DNA from 2 places in the Bilifractor sp. LCP21S3_F8 genome. Region 2 is predicted to be linked to the other one. Evidence: predicted binding sites of a transcription regulator. Region 2 holds the regulator's gene; the other holds the start of a gene.
The links. Region 2 encodes Rex, which represses fermentation and respiration genes when NADH is low (regulators of the CRP and FNR family bind a similar motif). Its sites were predicted from a motif close to ATTGTTAANTANTTAACAAT; they were not measured.

Region 1 (6,881 bases), on a different contig from region 2:
ATCTTGTGGAGGCGACCGCAGAGCCGGTAAGAACCGCTCTGAACGACGCGGGACTTACCGCATCTGACCTTGCGAAGGTTCTTCTGGTCGGCGGTTCCACACGTATCCCGGCGGTACAGGACAAGGTAAGACAGCTGACCGGACATGAGCCGAGCAAGAACCTGAACCCGGATGAGTGCGTGGCAATCGGCGCATCGATTCAGGGAGGCAAGCTGGCCGGAGATGCTGGAGCCGGAGACGTGCTTCTGCTCGATGTCACACCGCTGACACTTTCCATCGAGACCATGGGAGGAATCGCGACACCGCTGATTCCGAGAAACACGACAATTCCGACGAAGAAGAGCCAGATCTTCTCCACGGCTGCGGACAATCAGACTGCAGTGGATATCAACGTCGTACAGGGTGAGCGTAAGTTCGCCAGAGACAATAAGTCCCTCGGACAGTTCCGTCTGGACGGAATCCCGCCGGCAATGCGTGGCGTTCCGCAGATCGAGGTAACCTTCGATATCGACGCGAACGGCATTGTAAACGTATCCGCAAAGGATCTCGGAACCGGCAAGGAGCAGCACATCACGATCACTTCCGGATCGAGCATGAGCGATGCTGAGATCGATAAGGCAGTCAAAGAGGCAGCGCAGTACGAGGCTGAGGACAAGAAGAGAAAGGAAGCCGTAGACACGAAGAATGAAGCGGATTCGACGGTATTCCAGGTAGAGAAAGCTTTGAAGGAAGTCGGCGACAAGGTGCCGGCGGATCAGAAGAGCGGCGTTGAGGCAGACCTGAACGCACTGAAGGATCTGCTCGCGAAGGCTCCGGCAGACGGGAGCCTGACCGACGCGCAGGTAACGGACATCAAGGCGGCGAAGGAGAAACTGATGAATTCTTCACAGGCTCTGTTCACGAAGATGTACGAGAACATGCAGCAGAACCAGGGCGGCCCGAATCCGGGCGCAGGCGCAGGCCCGCAGGGCGGCGCTCAGGGCGGAAGCAGCGCAGGCAATAACGGCGGCGATGATGTCGTAGACGCTGACTACAAGGAAGTCTGAGGTAAGGACCGGTATTCCCGGGAATCCCAAAGACCGGAATGCTTCTGAGATACATTGATACATTAAGAAAAAATTATCACGATATAGCAGAGAGATCTGTGAAAGCGGCAGGAAGGCAGAAATGTCTCCTGCCGCTTTTCGAATTTACGCGAACAGTGAGCCGCAGCCGAATGCGAAGTATTCGTGTGCGGCGAGCGTCGCGATAGCGAGATAAAACTCGCGCAGCGTGTTTTATCTCGTTTACGCGAACAGTGAGCCGGAGGATTGTTAACAGGAGGTGAAGGAATGTTAATGGTGCAAAAAAGAACGGATTCATCGAACCGTGCGGTGGCATCCCGCCGCGGATTATGATATTATCGGTATGTTCGAAAAAACGACGATAAGTGCGCTAAGCTTCCGCATACGTGTATTCCTGCGCCTGCGGTGATCCTGTCTGCATTTTCGAAGAACTTTCGTCGGGAGGTGATTTCATTGAATGAGATGATAAATACAGAGGAGCTGGAAGACCGGAAGGAAATGGTCGAGGCGTGTATAAAGGATGGCGACAGCAAGAAGCTGAATGAGATTTTCAGCGATATGGAAGCCATTGACTTCGCACAGATCGTGGAAGCACTCGAGGACGAGGAAATTCCAAAGGTCATGCAGCTTCTGAATGATGAGAACAGAACTGCGCTGATGGAGGAGTCCAGCGATGAGATGCGGATCCGTCTTGCGAAAACTCTGGATAATCATGCGCTTCTCGATATGTTCGCGGATATGCAGAAGGATGATATCGTAGATATGCTGGGAGATTTCCCTACCGGCAGAAGAAAAGAGGTTCTTAACCTGATGAAGGCGGATGACCGGAAGATCATCACAAACCTTCTCCAGTATCCGGAGGAATCGGCCGGAGGCCTGATGTCCACGGCTTACCTGGCTCTGAATGAGAATCTGACGGTATCCGAGGGCATTCACAAGATTCATGAGATCGGGCCAAAGACCGAGGTTATCGAGATTATTTACGTGACGGACCGGACACATCGCCTGACGGGAACCGTCGATCTGCGGGATCTCCTGTCGAGTCCCGGGTCAAAGCTGATCCGTGATATCATGCATGACAATGTGATCTATGTCACTCCTGAGGTCGATCAGGAGGAAGTCGCAAAACTGGTATCCCGATACGATCTGCAGGCAATTCCGGTTGTCAGCGCGAAGAAACAGCTTCTCGGAATCATCACCGTAGATGATGTCATCGACGTCATCATTCAGGAGCATGACGAGGATATGCTTCAGATGGCCGGTGTAAGCTCGGAGGAAAGCCTCAAGACCTCCCTCGGGCAGTCGATTCGTTTCCGGCTTCCGTGGCTCCTGATCAACCTTGCGACGGCATTTCTCGCTTCGTTCACGGTAAAGGCATTCGAGAGCACCATCAATAAGGTTGTCGCTCTTTCTGCGATCATGACGATTGTATCCGGAATGGGAGGCAACGCCGGTACGCAGACAATGTCCGTCCTGGTCCGTGAGCTCTCGCATAACAAGATAACGTTCGCGGAGGCGATGAAAGGGTTCTTTAAGGAAATACTGCTTGGCATTATCAACGGTGCCGCCAATGGTCTTGTGACAGGCGTGATTGTCTGGTTGATCTATGGAAATTTCTATCTTGGAGTGATTGTGTTCATCGCCATGATCGGGAATATGATCGTCGCGGGTGTCTTCGGCTTCCTGGTTCCTGTTGTGCTGGATAAAATCCATGCGGATCCGGCCGTTGCGTCCTCAATTTTCGTGACGACGGCGACCGATGTTCTTGGATTCTTTATCTTCCTCGGACTGGCCAAGCTCACCCTTCCGTTGCTCCTCGGCGCCTGAGTCCGTCTGAATTTGCAGCCATAGCGTATGTCCGGCTGAATTTCCAGTCAGATCATGGCTGCCCATCCTCTGAGCCAAAGACGCGAAGACCGGAGTCTGAGAGAGCCATGCATATTTCGTCAGCGGATGTCAGAGCATATGTCCGGCATCAGCATCGGAAGATACCTTTCATAATTAATTCCGTCGAGGAAGGAAGTGCCGGCTGCGATGGAGTCGTGAACGCCGGCGGACAGAAAGTTTCCGGCAGTCCTGACGGTTCTGTCCCAGCTCCATCCGTTGAGACGTCCGCCGAGGACAATGGCGGCGAAAAGATCGCCGGTTCCGGAAAAGTGCCCTTTTTCGTGCGGGAAGAGATACAGAGCTTCTCCCTCGCTGTTCACAAGCAGGTTGCCAATCTTCGGTTGTGTTCTGTCAGCGGAGTGACTGCAGAGCTCCCCGGATAAACCGGTGACAAGAATTGTTTTTCCCGGCTTGTTCAGAAGGGAACGGGCCCGGTCCCGGATCTGTTCCAGAAGCGACGCTGCGGGAGAGGAAAGAAGTTCTGCGGGGTCGGCACCGGTCAGAAGACAGAGCTCTGTGGTGTTTGGGGTCAGGATATCGGCCTGTTTGGCGAGAACCTTCATGTCGCGGAGCAGATCGGGTGAAAAATTTGCGTAGGTGAAGCCGTCATCTCCCATGACGGGATCGACCAGAAGTGTGGTTTCCCCGGTCTTGAACTGTTCGAGGAAATCCCTGACGAAAGAGGTCTGAGAGGAATCCGCCAGATAGCCGGTCAGAATGCCGTCGAAGCGGGCATGGAGCGAGGACCAGTGCGAGAGATAATGCGGCAGGTCCGCGGTGCAGTCTCTGGAGTAGTATCCCGTGTATTCGGTCTGCGCCGTCAGTACAGCGGTTGGTACCGGATTCACGGAAATTCCCATGGCGGAGAGAACCGAAATATCCGCCACCAGAGAACAGCGTCCCATGCCGGAGAGGTCGTTAATTGCGGCTGTTTTCTTAATCATTGAGCAATTCCTTTCAAATTTCATCTCAATCAATTCAATCATCAATCCTTATATTTTATAAGATTGGATCAGTAAAGATATAATCAGTACTCATTAATTTTTCACACCCAGTAAACTACCATATGTTACATCGTGGCACAAACGGTATAAGCTACGGATTGCTCCGTGCTGCGCACTCCCGCAATCTACAGGTATTCGAATACAGCCTCTTACGTGCGCTTCGCGGCAGGCAGCCTGTCTGCGTTTTCGGAGAGCGGATAAAACAGACGCCCGGTGAGGGACCCGCTTGCGCGGTGTGCCTTCACCGGGCGTCTGTCGCTCCGGACCATTTTCACTTTTCTTCAATAAACAGGCAGTCCATCGGGCAGGCCTGCGCACACTTGCCGCAGGCAATGCACTTGAATGCCTTTTCGGTTGCGGGATCCTTTCTCATCACATGCATCGGGCAGACCTCAACGCAGGTTCCGCAGCCTGTGCAGAGTTTCTTGTTCACCATGTAAACGCCGAATTTGTTCTGTGTGATAGCGTTCTTCGGGCAGTTCCGGGCACACTTGCCGCACTGAATACAGGTTACCGGTTTGGTCTCGAAGGGGAATACTTCGTTTACCGTCTCGATCCGCAGAGCGGCAAGATCCAGATCGTCGCTCTTGAAATAGGTATTCGCGCATACCTGAACGCAGGTGAGGCAGTTCATGCACTCGGCTTCTTTGTTAACCTTCAGACGTTTCATAACTTGACATCCTCCTTGTCAATATAAATAGTACTGCATTTCCCTTTTGCGGCGGATACCGCAAAAAACACCCAGAGTCATCACTTCTGAGTCTGTTTCAGATTACCGAAAGATTGTGCAATATTTAACATACTTTCATAGTATTAATCTATCGTATTCAGGATATTTCGTCAATACGGGAATGGCAGAATCAGGCAATTTTCTGTACCGAATCAACAAAAAAATCAGAAGAGCTTCCTGAAAATATGACGAATCTGCACAGCGGACAGGTAAGGACAGATAGATTTTGTCTTGTTGTTCGGCGCTTCTGGTCTTGAACCTTCTGATGACAGAAGTGCATAATAGAAAAATCGACAGAAGAACAGACATGGAAGAACGGGTATCAGAGGAACAACCGGCGGAGGTACAAGTTCCGGCAGCTCAGCGTCGGGATAATGAAGGGATATACGATAAAGATACATTGTGCTACACACTGTATAAGCTACGGATTGCTCCGTGCTTCGCACTCTCGCAATCCTACAGGTATGAGGATTTCGCGCGTTCGCGCTTCATCCTCATACCTGTTGCCTTCGAAATCGCATACAGTCTCTTACGCGCGCTTCGCGTGCGACGATCCTGTCTGCGTTTTCGAAGAGCTTATACAGTAGATATATGAAAGGGAATTATTGATGAAGGTTTTACATATCGGGGAAAAGGGAAATATTGAGAAGTACGCAACCGGAAACCCGTATCTCTCCAGGCTGGAGATCATAGACATGCCGAGGGGGCTGACGGATATCGAGTACCTTTCCCGGGCGAAGGATGCGGAGTACATTGTGTCGGATGCCATCTCCAGGGTATCGGGTGACCTGATCGCCGGGATGCCGAATCTCCGGATGATTCACTCTGAGGGAGTGGCTTATGACCAGATCGACACAGAGGCGGCTGCCGATCGCGGGATCTATGTCTGCAGCAGTCAGGGAATGAATGCTTCCGCGGTAGCGGAGCAGACGGTTCTTCTGATGGTTGGAATGCTGCGGGATGTGGTGAACGGAGACCAGGCGGTCCGGGACGGACGGCAGATTCAGGTAAAAGGCGGGTATATCCGGTCAGGATCGCTGAGGGAGCTGTCCGACTGCACGGTCGGGCTGGTAGGATTCGGAAATATTGCCAGGCGTACCGCGCACCTTCTGAAGGCTTACGGAACGCGTGATATTTTCTATTATAAAAGACATCCTCTCTCGGCAGAGAGGGAGAAGGAGTACGGCGTGCAATATCTGCCGCTGGACAGATTGCTGGAGCAGAGCGATATTGTCAGTCTGCACCTTCCCGTTACTCCCGAAACGGAATACATGGCGGACTTCGATTTCTTCCGCAAGATGAAGGAAGGATCATATTTCGTGAATACATCCAGGGGAGAGCTTGTGGAGGATGATGCGCTGATTCACGCCCTGGCATCCGGAAAGCTGGCGATGGCCGGGCTGGATACCCTCGACTGCGAGCCGGTGCAGAAGGATCATGTGCTGCTCGAACAACCGCGGGAGATCTCGCGCAGGATCATTTTCAGTCCGCACATCGGCGGAATCACCGGCGCTTCCTTTGCCCGCAGCATGACGATGGTGCTGGAGGATATCAAAACTGTCGAAGAAGGCGGAAGACCGGCGCGAGCCGTGTGATCGCTGCCCACGGATAACGTTAAGTCATGGAATTTCTGCTCTTCAGAAAAACCGCGGGCCGATAACCTAACTGATTTCTGTTGAAAAAAACTAAGGCAGAGCGGCAGTATAAGGAATTTGAAGAGGCCGATAACCTAACTGATTTCTGTTAAAAAAATACCGGACCGCGGGTATTGTCATACTGCAAAAAGGTTGTTATGATTCTCCATAAAGAAAAGTCAGAGACATCTGTGATACAAGGAAGTATCGTCGGCAGACAGCCGGATACTTCTTTTTTTGTATCCTATATTCTGAATACAGACAGTGCAAAGGGGCATGTGGATTTATTCTGCATGCCCTTTTCTGTTTTCGCAGGTTTTCCGATAACGCAGAGAGGACTGTCGATTGAACGATTGGACTCATTGCGTGACATCTGCAAGGCTGTTTGATAGCGCGGAGAGAGCTGTCGATTGGACTCGTTGCGTGACATCTGCAAGGCTGTTTGATAATGCGGAGAGGACTGTCGCACACGAAGCGCGAGGAAGATTGTACACGGTTTTTGGATTGTGTATATTGTGTTATATATCGTGTTGTGTATCGGGTATTCAGAGACGTCTCTCCA
Region 2 (6,881 bases):
CTGCGGCAGTCTGTCCGGCCGGCGCTGATCCGGAGTCTCCTGATTCGGAGCCGGAAGAGGAGAGGGAAGCTGTTCCTGCGCCGCCGGGGCCTTTTCCGCCCGCGCCGTCAGACGCGGGAGAGGAGGCATAGGCACGCGTCAGCTCTTCTTTTTTCTCCATGTAATAATCGTAGTTGCCGATATAGTTGACCAGAGTGTGATTGGTCAGCTCCAGAATGCGGGTCGCCGTCTGATTGATAAAATAACGGTCGTGGCTCACATAAAGCACCGTTCCGGTATACTCATTCAAGGCATCTTCCAGAATCTCCTTGGAGATGATGTCCAGGTGGTTCGTCGGCTCGTCAAGGATCAGAAAATTTGCCTCCGAGAGCATCAGTCTTGCCAGGGATACACGCCCGCGCTCGCCGCCGCTGATGGAAGAGATCTTTTTGTATACATCATCGCCGGTAAACAGAAAGGCAGCGAGAACATTCCGGATCTCTGTTTCGGTCAGCGTAGGATAGTCGTCGGCGATCTGCTGAAAGATTGTTTTCTCCGGGTCAAGCAGCTGCTGCTCCTGATCGTAGTACCCGATATGGACCTTGGAACCGAGGACGATTTTTCCCTCATCCGGCGTCAGAAGACCGTTGATCATTTTCAGTATGGTGGACTTTCCGGTTCCGTTGTCACCGATGATCGCGACCCGCTCTCCACGCTTGATCTCAAAGGACTGATTACGGAAGAGAAGAAGCCCCGGGAATGCCTTGGACAGACCGGCCACGGTGAGCACATCCTTGCCGCTTTCCGTCCTCGGCTTCAGCTCAATGCGCATATCCGCGCTGACTTCCTGCGGCTTCTCCAGAACCTCCATTTTATCGAGCATTTTTTCTCTGGATTCCGCGCGCTTGATTGACTTCTCCCGGTTAAACTGCTTCAGCTTGGTGATGACCGCTTCCTGATGACGGATTTCTGCCTGCTGCTTCGCCCATGCGTTGTACTGTGCCTTGCGCACGATTGATTTCTTCCGGCTGTATTCGTTGTAGTTTCCCTCGAAGCTCATGGATCTTCCGTTTTCGATCTCGATAACCCGCGTGACGATGCGGTTCAGGAAATACCGGTCATGAGAGACAATGAGCACAGTTCCCGGATAATTGATAAGAAAATTCTCCAGCCACTCGATGGAGGAGAGATCCAGGTGGTTGGTCGGCTCATCGAGAAGCAGGATATCCGGCTTTGTCAGCAGGAGCTTTCCCAGAACGACCCGTGTCTTCTGGCCGCCGGAGAGGGAGCCAAGACGGCGGTCAAAATCTTTTTCCTCAAATCCGAGTCCCTTCAGGACGCCTGTGATCTCGCTCTCCGCCGCATATCCGTTCTGGAGCTCAAACTCATGCATCAGCTCTGTATAGCGGTTCATCAGCGAAACGGCCTCTTCGCCCGTGACCGTGTCCATCCGGCGCTCCATTTCCCGCAGACGCTGCTCCATATCGAGGATATCCTGCTTTGCCTTCCGGACCTCCTGATAGATCGTCTCATCGGATTCCATGTCCTGGTACTGTGCCAGATATCCCATGGTCTTGCCGTGTGTGACGGTGACTTCTCCGGTATCCGGGCTGAGAGCTCCGGTAATGATCCGGAGGAGCGTCGATTTGCCCGCTCCGTTCACGCCGATCAGAGCGGCCTTGTCCCTTTCTTCAATATGAAAGGAAATATCCTTCAGGATTTCCTCTGATCCAAATGTCTTGCTGATATTCTGACAGGAGAGAATCATATCTGTCCACCTCACACATTCGTAGCTTTTCCTGTTTGCGTCCCGCCGCTTCTCTGGCGGAGCATTTACCTTCCAATTATACCGAAAAAAAACAACAAAGCAAGGGCACCGGGAAAAAGAGAAATACTTTGACAAAAATTAGACAATTACATATAATGGTAGTAGCTTCAAGGAGGTTTTCTTATTATGAGTCAGAAAGAAATTTCGAAAGCCGTTATCAAGAGGCTGCCCCGTTATTACCGGTATCTCGGTGAACTTCAGGAGGCCGGCGTTGAGCGGATTTCTTCCGGTGAACTCAGTCAGCAGATGAAGGTGACCGCCTCTCAGATCCGGCAGGATCTGAATAATTTCGGCGGTTTCGGGCAGCAGGGCTACGGTTATAATGTGCAGTATCTTCGAGAGGAGATCGCCAAAATTCTCGGACTGGACCGCATACACAATATTATCATTATCGGTGTCGGACATCTGGGACAGGCTCTCGCGAATTATACGAACTTTGAGAAGAACAGTTTCCGTATCATCGGACTTTTCGACAATAATCCCGAATTAAAGGGCAAGGTCATCCGGGGTGTTCCAATCCGTATGACGGACGAGATTCCATCCTTTCTCCGGGAGAATGATGTCGAAATCGCGACGCTGACTCTCCCAAAGGAATACGCCATTGAGGTAAGCAAGATGCTGATCGAAAACGGCATTCACGCCATCTGGAATTTTGCGCACACCGATCTGAACCTTGTGGTACCGAAGAATGTGGCTGTTCAGAATGTTCATCTGTCCGAAAGTCTGATGCGGCTGTCCTACAACCTCAAGACACTCGAAGAGAAGTAGACACCTGCCGATACAAGACGATATAAGAGCCCCTCGCGTAGATGGGGGCTCTTTTTGGAACGGAAAAGAAAATTGTTATCGGATCTCATCAATTGGAGCAGAGAAGAGAACGTTTATCGGATCTCATGAATTGGAGCAGTGAAGAGAACGTTTATCGGATCTCATGAATTGCGCTGTTCTTCAGCAGAAAGGGAGGATACAGAATGAAACTGATCTTGAGTGCAAGGCAGCATCAGGACGCGGATCGAAGCGCTGTCGCGGCTGGAATGCCTTCCATGGTCCTCATGGAGCGGGCGGCACTTGCCTGTGCATCAGAAATTGAAAAACGGCAGTATGACATGGATCGGATCCTCGTCGTCTGCGGAACGGGAAACAATGGCGGAGACGGAGTCGCTGTGGCCCGCGTTCTCTGCGAGGAAGGATACAGCTGCACGGTTTTTCTTGCCGGACCGGAGGAAAAATTCAGTGACCAGCTGAAACAGCAGCTTCATATCATCGAGGGTTTTCCGATCCCGGTCATCCGCGCCCGCAGCACACCGGGCGCGGAACTGGAGGATTTCCATCCGGAGGATTATTCTCTTATTATAGACGCTCTTTTCGGGATCGGGCTGAAACGGGACATCACCGGAATATATGCCGAACTTATTGACCGAATCAATCATTCCGAGCTTCCTGTCGCCGCTGTCGATATGCCGTCCGGTGTCAACACCGACTCCGGCGTGATCATGGGGACAGCTGTCCGTGCGGATCTCACTGTCACGTTCACAACCGGAAAGGCAGGTCTCTACATCTATCCAGGAGCAGCCTGTGCCGGGAAGGTCAAAGTGAAGCAGATCGGAATTCCGCTTACCAGAGAAATCACGAAGGCCTGCCATCTGTATACCATCGAACACAGTGATCTTGAATATCTCCCGAAGCGTGATGAATCGGGCAACAAGGGAACCTTCCGGAAGATTCTCGTCATCGCCGGATCGCGGAATATCTGCGGGGCGGCATATCTTTCCGCAAAGGCCGCACTTCTGACCGGTGTCGGAATGGTGAAAATCTTCACAGAAGAAAATAACCGCACACCAATCTGCGCACTGTTCCCGGAAGCTCTCATTTCCACATACCGGGATGGCGCAAAAGACTTTCCACAGCTTGCAGCGGATATGAAATGGGCGGATACTGTACTGATCGGTCCAGGACTTGGAACCGGCGATACGGCGCTTTCTCTTATGCGGGAATTCCTTCGTCTGAATCAGGAAAGAAAAATACCTGCAGTTTTTGACGCTGATGCGCTGAATCTCATTGCGGCGCACAGCGACCTCCTTCGGGAAATCCGTTTTCCCTCCGTTTTCACACCACACGTTGGTGAGATGAGCCGTCTGACCGGCATCGCTCCCTCAGATATCAAGTCATCTGCCGTCAGCATCGCAAGGCATGCTGCCGAGGAGGTCCGCAACACGGTGGTTCTGAAAGACGCCGCAACGGTCACAGCGCTCCCGAATGGCAGCTGCTTCCTGAACCGGTCCGGCAACAGCGCACTATCCACAGCCGGGAGCGGAGATGTCCTGACCGGAATCATCGCCGGTCTGACCGCGCAGCACGGAGATTATACCGGTGTCGCTGCCGCACTCGGAGTCTACATTCACGGAAAATGCGGAGAGCGGGCATCCGAGAAATATTCAGAGGCCTCCGCAACTGCCGGAAACATCCTCGAATTCATCCACGAATTTCTCTGATGAACCGGCGCCGCGCCTTTTCCGCTGTCACCTCAAAGGGAGACAGAACTCTGAAATTTTCTGCTTCTTTGCTGCTTTGACTCTTTTTGCAGCCGCTTTGACTCTCTTTGTATTTGCGTTGAGCCGATTTGACTCTCTTTGCAGCCGGTTGACGATCCATCCATTCAGTGATATATTTTTAAAGTAATGTTAAAATTAGCGCGAGTTATGAAAACCGCCGGACTCTGCATACAGCTTGTGGTGTTGTATACAGCATGGCCGGTTACCGTATACGGCGCTGAATTCATATACTATTTACAATTTAATGAGGAGTGAAATTTTATGTCAGGACATTCAAAGTTTGCGAACATCAAGCACAAGAAGGAGAAGAACGACGCGGCTAAGGGCAAGATTTTTACCATCATCGGCCGTGAAATCGTGATTGCCGTGAAAGAGGGCGGACCGGATCCGGACAACAACAGCAAGCTTCGTGATGTAATCGCAAAAGCCAAGGCCAACAACATGCCGAACGATACCATTAAGCGCGGTATTGAAAAGGCTGCAGGTGCCGCGAACGCGGACAACTATGAGCACATCACCTATGAAGGCTACGGCCCCGGCGGAGTTGCCGTAATCGTCCAGACACTTACAGACAACAAGAACCGCACGGCAGCAGATGTCAGAAGCGCATTTTCAAAGGGAAACGGAAATGTCGGAACACCCGGATGTGTTTCCTTTATGTTTGATGAGAAGGGACAGATCATCGTCAGCAAAGAGGATTATGATGGTTCCGCAGATGATCTCATGATGCTTGCTCTTGACTGCGGCGCGGAAGATTTCAATGAAGAGGAAGATTACTATGAGATCCTGACTGCTCCGAATGATTTCTCTGCGGTTCGGGAAGCTCTCGAGAAGAAGGGCATTGTCATGTCTGAGGCGGATGTCGTCATGCTTCCGCAGACAAAGACCGCGCTGACGGATGAGAATGACCGCAAGATGCTTCAGAGGATTCTGGATCTTCTGGATGAAAGCGATGACGTTCAGAATGTGTACACCAACCTCGACGGTGAGCTCGACGAGGAGTAATTGAACTGATATGATCACAAACCGGTCCCGACCTGCAGATTTTTTCGGACCGGTTTCTTATAACTCTGAACAAATAAGGAGTAAACGATGTCTATTCTACAGGCGATGATTCTGGGGTGCATACAGGGTATTGCATCCTTTCTTCCTGTCAGCAGCTCCGGACATCTGGTGCTGGCCGGCAGTTTTATGGGAATCAGCACCGGGCTTTCGCTGAAGTTTCTGACGCTGATGCATATCGGAACTCTGGCAGCGGTATGCCTCGTTCTGAAGGATGATCTTCTCCGTCTGTGGAACGCGCTCACCGGTCTCATCCGGGACGGCATATTCAATCTGATCACCTATGCGCAAAACTTCGGACATCCGGAGGATGGAGAATACCGTCCGATGCTGAAATCCGCTTACCGCAGACTTGTGGTGTATATGGCGGTTTCCATGATTCCGACATTTCTGATCGCCCTGATTCTTCGTCGTTTCGCCGAAATCGGCGCCCGGAATCTTCTGATCACCGCCATGGGATTTATGGTTACCGCACTGATGCTGATGGTATCCTCGTTCTCGGACGACCGGAAGAAGAAACCGAAAGGCACGAAGTATTCTGACGCCTTAATCATCGGCGCATTCCAGGGAATTTCAGCGGTTCCCGGGGTGTCCAGAATCGGCATGATCATGGCAGGATGCAGTCTCGCTGGTTTTTCCAGAAAATACACGATCCGGTATGCCATGTTGATCAGCATTCCGTCGATTCTGGGCGGACTGATTCTTGAGGGGCCGTCGCCGGTATCTGTCGGGAAGACCGTCGGCATTGGACCGTGTATCGCAGGGATACTTGTCGCTGCAGCGGTCGGATACCTGGTACTCCGTTATACAATCCGGTTATTGAACAGAAATTTAAATCGTTTTTTTGCAGTTTATTGTCTGGCGGCAGGCGTATTATCCATCATTGCATACCTGCACTGAGACAAAGGATAAGAGGAGTGTAATCATTGGCACGTAGTAAGGGGAGACAGGAAACCGCGTCCGGCGTTTCCGCAAAAAGCAGAGTCCGGAAGACTTCAGCGACGGGGAAGCTGAAATCATCCAGGACTTCCGCTTCGTCGGGCAGATCATCCGGAGGGAGCGCATACGGAAGAAGTTCCTCTGGAAAGGGCACTTCAGGAACGGGTTCCTCCAGACGGCGTTCCTCCGGAAGAACATCCGGCGGGTCCGCATCACAATACCGGACATCCGGTTATTCCACGAAAGCCAAAGCGAAGCGTGAAACAGAAATCAGACGTGACGTCGGGATTCTCCTGACTCTCGGCATCAGCATTCTTCTGTTTCTTTCCTGTATCGGTCTCGCCGGTCCGGTCGGATCCGCTCTGGCATCGCTGGCATTCGGCCTTTTTGGAATCACTGCATATATTTTTCCTTTTCTGCTTCTCTATCTGGTGATTTTCCTGATGGCAAACTCAGCTTCTCCGGATGTCACGCGAAGGGTAACCTCGCTGTCGGGACTGTATATCTTTATCTGTGCTTTT

Region 1: the regulator Rex is predicted to act here: its motif matches at 4,738-4,757, upstream of ACTQ3A_RS08600 (4Fe-4S dicluster domain-containing protein).

Annotation. Positions count from the first base shown of each region.
Region 1 is NZ_JBQKIK010000016.1:13,984-20,864, forward strand. It holds gene dnaK (molecular chaperone DnaK) at 1-1,046, shown strand, start outside; gene mgtE (magnesium transporter) at 1,527-2,891, shown strand; gene ACTQ3A_RS08595 (bifunctional hydroxymethylpyrimidine kinase/phosphomethylpyrimidine kinase) at 3,011-3,895, opposite strand; gene ACTQ3A_RS08600 (4Fe-4S dicluster domain-containing protein) at 4,227-4,625, opposite strand; gene ACTQ3A_RS08605 (NAD(P)-dependent oxidoreductase) at 5,294-6,280, shown strand.
Region 2 is NZ_JBQKIK010000007.1:95,637-102,517, reverse strand. It holds gene ACTQ3A_RS05345 (ABC-F family ATP-binding cassette domain-containing protein) at 1-1,747, opposite strand, end outside; gene ACTQ3A_RS05340 (redox-sensing transcriptional repressor Rex) at 1,934-2,575, shown strand; gene ACTQ3A_RS05335 (NAD(P)H-hydrate dehydratase) at 2,779-4,299, shown strand; gene ACTQ3A_RS05330 (YebC/PmpR family DNA-binding transcriptional regulator) at 4,621-5,364, shown strand; gene ACTQ3A_RS05325 (undecaprenyl-diphosphate phosphatase) at 5,452-6,321, shown strand; gene ACTQ3A_RS05320 (DNA translocase FtsK 4TM domain-containing protein) at 6,348-6,881, shown strand, end outside.